Regions from separate parts of the Bacillus sp. URHA0034 genome, predicted to be linked through region 3. Evidence: riboswitches for the same ligand, from Rfam matches in the RefSeq annotation. Region 3 holds a riboswitch; each other region holds the start of a gene.
What was found. A riboswitch is a leader RNA that binds a small molecule or an ion and turns the genes downstream of it on or off. The one in region 3 is predicted to bind S-adenosylmethionine.
Positions count from the first base shown of each region.

Region 1: it holds a riboswitch for S-adenosylmethionine, as region 3 does, so the genes downstream of both, ACZ9EE_RS03820 (YezD family protein) here and metK (methionine adenosyltransferase) in region 3, are expected to answer to the same signal.
Region 2: it holds a riboswitch for S-adenosylmethionine, as region 3 does, so the genes downstream of both, ACZ9EE_RS21070 (methionine biosynthesis PLP-dependent protein) here and metK (methionine adenosyltransferase) in region 3, are expected to answer to the same signal.

Region 1 is NZ_JBWCDK010000002.1:313,636-315,837, forward strand. It holds gene ACZ9EE_RS03810 (inorganic phosphate transporter) at 1-3, opposite strand, end outside; gene ACZ9EE_RS03815 (phosphoadenylyl-sulfate reductase) at 159-875, opposite strand; gene ACZ9EE_RS03820 (YezD family protein) at 951-1,079, opposite strand; SAM riboswitch class I at 1,179-1,280, opposite strand; gene ACZ9EE_RS03825 (hypothetical protein) at 1,464-1,748, shown strand; gene ACZ9EE_RS03830 (AbrB family transcriptional regulator) at 2,011-2,202, shown strand, end outside.
Region 2 is NZ_JBWCDK010000002.1:3,960,258-3,962,459, reverse strand. It holds gene ACZ9EE_RS21075 (asparagine synthase-related protein) at 1-341, opposite strand, end outside; SAM riboswitch class I at 731-845, shown strand; gene ACZ9EE_RS21070 (methionine biosynthesis PLP-dependent protein) at 978-2,090, shown strand; gene metC (cystathionine beta-lyase) at 2,090-2,202, shown strand, end outside.
Region 3 is NZ_JBWCDK010000002.1:4,291,186-4,293,387, reverse strand. It holds gene metK (methionine adenosyltransferase) at 1-1,091, opposite strand, end outside; SAM riboswitch class I at 1,402-1,539, opposite strand; gene pckA (phosphoenolpyruvate carboxykinase (ATP)) at 1,794-2,202, shown strand, end outside.

The DNA.
Region 1 (2,202 bases), 4.0 Mb from region 3:
CAAATAAATGACCCTCCTTTAATCCCGCATTACGGACGATCCACCCCCACCATACTATTTATGATAGATTTAGAGTCCGAAGCGGTGGGCACTGCCCGTCAATGCCGGATTGGTTCAACATTCACTGTGGTGATCACCACAGTGTTGGAGGCTTTAGCTTAACGGGTATGTAAGCCGCATTCTGTCTTACCGCTGCCCGACCAGCGTCCTGCACGTGAATCGGCGCCATCACCAACCGGCTTTGTACAAGGGAAACAACCGATGCTTGGATAGTTCTGGTCATGCAAGGTGTTGTATGGAAGATCCTTACTTCTGATGTACTCCCAAACCTCATCCCAAGTCCAATGAATTAATGGGCAAATTTTGATATTCTCGAATTTATCATCCTTATTAAGGAACTCTGTGTTGGCTCTTGTTGGTGACTGTTCACGGCGAAGTCCTGAGATCCACGCTTGTTTAGCAGTCAAAGTCTCCCTTAATGGGATTACTTTACGAATGTTACAGCACTGGTTGGCATCTCTTAGCCATAGCGCCGAGCCATATTCTGCAGCTTGTTCATCAAGAGTTACTTTTGGTTGTTTCCGCTCAATTCTTAATGTTGGGAAACGGGCTTCGATTTTGTCGATGACTTCGTAAGTTTCAGGAAAATGCAGCCCGGTGTCTAAGAACACGATATGGGCATCTGGTTTTACCTGATGAATCAGGTCAATCAATACAATCGCTTCGGCTCCGAAGCTGGATGCATAGACAATGTCTTGATCAGCATAAGTGTTGTATGCCCACTTTAAAACGGAAAGTGCCCCTTTCGTTTTATCTTCGAAAGGAAATGTGTCGGAAATTTGTTGCCAATTTTGATAGGTAATTGCAGCGGTCATGCTACATGCCTCCTTTTTTTCATAAAAAAACGTCTTCCAGGGCGGCTGACGTTGAGACAGCCTCCAGCTTACTGGTCAGCAGTTTTTATTTTGTTTAAGACGAACCTTTTCATTTTTTTCTATTTGTACAATCTTACCATCCTGAACTACTAGTGTAATCGAGCCAAATTGTAAAGAAACCAGCATGTTCTCTAAATGCGTGATAAGTTCTTGCCTTTCATTAGCGTTCAGACTTATTCGCCTCCTTTTTACAAAAAGCGCCTTTCCCACTTTAGGAAAGGCGCTCACAAAAGTCCAGTAAACACCTTATCTACCAAAATGAAAACCATTTTGCTGGAATTGGCACCTTGCTTGGCAGGTTGCCGGGCTTCATCGGGCCAGTCCCTAAGCCTCTCTAGATAAGAATAATTGATTGATGTGATTAATCCTACCATACCAATAGGATTTATGTAAATAAAAAAATATAAAATTTAAAAAATTCTTCACTGCTCTCTTTTTTGTGATGAATTTTTGGCAAAAAAATTTCTTTAAACCAATGCCCTTTTCTGATTGTTTGCATTTACTGTAATGTGAAGGAGGAGGATGAATGTGACGGAATTGAGTTTTCATCAAATTGCCCATGAATTGTTAAAAAAGGAAGTCGAAGTAGTTACTCTGCAAGGGAATTTTACCGGCAGGCTTTTAGAGGTAGGCAGAGATGTTATTGTATTGGAATCGAGAGGCAGAGGCCGCGAACGAATTTTGGGTATTAGAATTGAAACGATCGTAGCGATTTTCCGAGTGGAAAATTTTATACCTAGAGGACCATTTGGGTTTGGGCCAGGGGAAGTCGAGGAATCACCAGAACATCATGAAAGCAGCAGCAGTCATTAAGACGAATCAACAAGAGAAAGCAGCCGTATGCTTTCTCTTTTTTTTGCAAAAATCTCCCTATTACCGAAATATTAAACGAAATTTATTTAACTTCAAATACATACGGAAATGCTCTTACCTTGATAATGTCTCTTAGTACCCTTTTACACGTCATCGTGCTAAAATAATGAAATGACAGGAACATCATGATTCCAAATGATGGGGATCTGTTTTCCTCACAGTAAGGACGCGGTTAAATAATAAAAGACAAGAAGGGTTTTTTTTGAATAATACATCAAAGAATTTAGACAATAAAATACTTCGTTTTACAGTTACGCTGGTAACGGCTTTTATTGGGGGGTTAGTATTTTCTTTTCTTCATACTCCGATCCCTTGGCTGCTTGGGCCAATGGCAGCTGTCTTAATCGGCGCAAGATTTGGAAAAATTGCATTTTACTGGCCGGTTGCGATTCGT
Region 2 (2,202 bases), 330 kb from region 3:
TCTTCTCCCCATTTATAATAAGATAGTAATATAAGTTCACTATCAGACATTGTTTTTCTGTCCGATATTTTGACTTGTAATTTTTCAAACAATTCATCCCGATTATCAATAATTGCATCTGCCGTAATCGCTAACTTCCGTTCATGATCATAATAAGGAAGTTTCTCGCCTACAGATTCCGGTGTGATCCACTGTGCATGGCAGCCAAAGAAGACTTTGTCATTATGCCAAGTCTGAATATCATCTGCCGGATATTTTTCTAATTCTTTCATCATCCGGTTTCCGTGCTCTAGATTGATTGGTTCATCGTTTAAATGATATATACCGGCTATAGCGCTCATCTTTTCCTCCTGCCATACATTTCATCAGTTACAAAATCTTCTATTAGAAATGTGAGTTCACTAAATAGAACATCAATTCCATAGTTAATCAAAAGAATTTCTTTTAATTAAAATTCCCTCTTGTATATGTTATAATTTTATCAGCTCTATGTATTCCACCTACTAATTCCTATTACATAATACCTATTTTAGTTCTTTATTAAGAACAATTTATAACCCTATAATAAATCCATTAACTACCACTGTCAACAACTTTTCCATTAACTATTTATATATTTTTTTAGAAAGATTTTTCGCCCAGTTTCTTCATTGATATTGTTATTACTAAAAAACAAATTGACATAACACGAAATTTGTAGTAAATTTTATAAATAATCTAAATAATGTATTTCTTATCAAGAGAGGTTGAGGGAAGGGCCCTGCGACACCTCAGCAACCTTCAATGTTTTTTTCTCATTGAAAAGGTGCTAAGTCCTGCAAATTTACTAATTTGCAAGATAAGAAGAATGACAAATGTACTGCATACAAAAGTCTTCTTCTTATAAGAAGACTTTTTTTATTTATCAAAAGGCTTTACTACTCAATCGCGTTAATGCGAAACATTATAAACTTTACTTACTACAAGGAGTGTCCGTTATGTACAAAATCGATACAAAACTTGCCCAAATTGGGAACCGCAGTGAAACAACAACTGGAACAGTGAACCCGCCTGTATATTTTTCAACAGCTTTCCGTCATGAGGGAATCGGGCAATCAACCGGGTTTGATTACACCCGCACAGGAAACCCAACGCGTCAGCTCCTCGAAAAAACAATCGCGGATTTAGAAGGTGCGGATCAAGGATTTGCCTGCAGCTCTGGTATGGCAGCCATTCAACTGATTCTTGCTTTATTTGAATCTGGTGACGAATGGATCGTAAGTGAAGATCTATATGGTGGTACTTACCGCTTATTAGAAAAAGGCTATAAGAAATGGGGCTTAACGACGCAATATGTGAATACCTGTTGTCCGGAAGAAGTTGAAAAGAAAATCACAGCACAAACAAAGGCGATTTTCCTAGAAACACCAACCAATCCGCTTATGCAGGAATCGGATATTGCAGCTATTTCAAAGATCGCAAAGGAACATGGATTATTGTTAATCGTGGACAATACGTTCTATACCCCGCTTTTACAGCAGCCAATCAGCCTTGGTGCGGATATCGTTATCCATAGTGCGACGAAATATCTTGGGGGACATAATGATGTTCTTGCTGGCCTAGTTGTGGCAAAAGGAAAGGAACTTTGTGAAGGATTAGCTTTCCACCATAACGGTGCCGGAGCCGTGTTAAGTCCATTTGATTCTTGGTTATTAATGCGCGGAATGAAAACATTGTCACTAAGAATGGATCGTCATGAAAAGAATGCAAAGGCCATCGTTGAATTCTTTTCACAGCATGATGCCGTAACGGATGTTCTCTACCCAGGACGCGGCGGAATGGTTTCTTTTAGAATCAAGGACGAAGCATGGGTGAATCCATTCTTACAGAATTTAAATTTAATCAGTTTTGCTGAAAGCTTAGGTGGAACGGAAAGCTTCATTACTTATCCAGCAACGCAAACACATATGGATATCCCGGAAGAGATTCGTATTCAAGCCGGCGTTTGCAACCGTTTATTACGTTTCTCAGTTGGAATTGAAGATTCACAAGATATTATTGAAGACTTACAGAACGCTTTTGCGAAGGTACAGGAAGGGGTAATTGCATAATGGCACACGAAGAATATAGTTTTGAAACCAGACTGCTCCACAACAAACATAAAATTGATCCAGTAACTGGGGCGGTTAGTGTTCCCATTCAGCATGCCTCTACCTTCCATCA
Region 3 (2,202 bases):
GGGCGGCGAAGGTCGAGCATTTTAATGATACCTGCTGGACGAAGGTCAAAGTTTTCTTCTACTAAATCAACTAATTGCTCTTCATTTATTTGGCCGGTTCCAAACGTATCAATTGAGATGGAAACCGGTCTTGCTACACCAATTGCATAGGCAAGCTGAACCTCAACCTTATCTGCCAGTCCTGCCGCCACGATATTTTTAGCCACATAGCGCGCAGCATAGGCAGCTGAACGGTCTACCTTTGTAGGATCCTTGCCGGAGAATGCCCCACCGCCATGACGAGCATATCCGCCGTAGGTATCAACGATGATTTTACGGCCTGTTAAACCTGCATCACCCTGCGGTCCGCCGATAACGAAACGGCCAGTTGGGTTAATAAAATATTTTGTGTTTTCATCAATGAGTTCCTTTGGAACAACAGGATTGATGACATATTCTTTCACGTTTCGCTGAATTTGCTCTAATGCAATTTCTGGGTGGTGCTGTGTAGAAATGACAATCGTATCAATTCGGACTGGTTTATCATTCTCATCATATTCCACCGTGACTTGTGTTTTTCCATCAGGACGCAGATAAGGAAGGATATCCTCTTTCCGTACCTCCGTTAAACGGCGTGCAAGTTTATGCGCCAGTGAAATCGGAAGAGGCATTAGCTCTTTTGTTTCATTACAAGCAAAACCAAACATTAAACCTTGGTCTCCTGCACCAATCGCTTCAATTTGCTCCTCTGACATTTGACCTTCACGAGCTTCAAGGGCTTGGTCAACACCCATCGCAATATCAGGAGATTGTTCATCAATCGAAGTTAAGACCGCACAAGTCTCCGAGTCAAAACCATATTTTGCACGATTATAACCGATACCTTTAATCGTTTCACGGACGATCTTTGGAATATCTACATATGTTGATGTGGTGATTTCTCCTGCTACTAAAACTAGTCCTGTTGTTACTGAAGTTTCAGCGGCAACACGAGCATTAGCATCCTTAGCTAGTATTGCATCTAAAATGGAATCAGAAATTTGGTCACAAATCTTGTCAGGATGACCTTCAGTTACTGATTCAGAAGTAAACAAACGACGTTTTGTTGACATCTGAATTCCTCCTTATTATGGAATTAAGTGAGGTTAGCTGTTTGGGTTTTATGTATACCTGCCGTTTAACCTCGAGTTGATACGGAACTCATTCCCTTAGTAGTATGAAATAAACATGGGATTATTATTATAGAAATGAAAAAGTGCCTTGGTGCTTGGCCCCAGACAAAATTCTATTTTAGTATACTCCCCTTAAAGTTTATACGATGGAATAAAAAGTACAATTATGTAACATAGCACGTAAATACAACAAAAAACCTTTCCATCATAATGAGGAAAGGTTAATAGCAAAAGTTTTGCGTGCCTTTCACTCTTATCGTCCAAGGTCAAGCCTTGCTTCAGGTTTAGCACCTTTGCCCGAAATAACGGATTCAATTGGAGTCCGATTATTCGTTTGCAGGTTGCTGGGTTTCATAGGGCCTGTCCCTCCACCAGCTCGGGATAAGAGAGTATCCGTTCAAGGCTAAATCATAACCTACTCCTTCAAACAATGTCAATGAATTTGTATCAAGTTTTTTCAAAAAGAGAAAATTGTAACTTTAAAAATGAATATTTTCTTTATTGGAGACTAATCCAAGCTTTTGTCCCTCCGCACGAATAAATTCTTAAATATTCACATAATTTCTTTCATTAGTATAGACTATTAAAATAAATGTGTTATACTATTTAACAAATAATCCTAGTAAAGGAAGGTTTCAGTAAATGAATTCTGTTCATATTCCAACTGAATTAAAACAATTGTTACAACAAAGTCATGTCCAGGTACAGCTATCCGTCCCGCAATTAGTTGAAAAGGTTTTAAGAAGAAATGAAGGAACACTGACCTCTACCGGCGCTGTCAGTGTTTCCACCGGCAAATATACAGGACGTTCACCACAGGATAAATTCATTGTGATGGAAGAGTCTACCAAGAATAAAATTGCGTGGGGCTCAACCAATCAGCCTATATCTGAGGAAGCTTTTACGAATCTGTATCAAAAAGTACTTGATTACTTAAGACTACAAAGTGAGATCTTTGTATTCAAAGGGTTTGCAGGAGCGGACAAAAAGTCCCGGCTGCCTATTCAAGTCATTAATGAATACGCCTGGCATAATCTATTTGTACAACAGT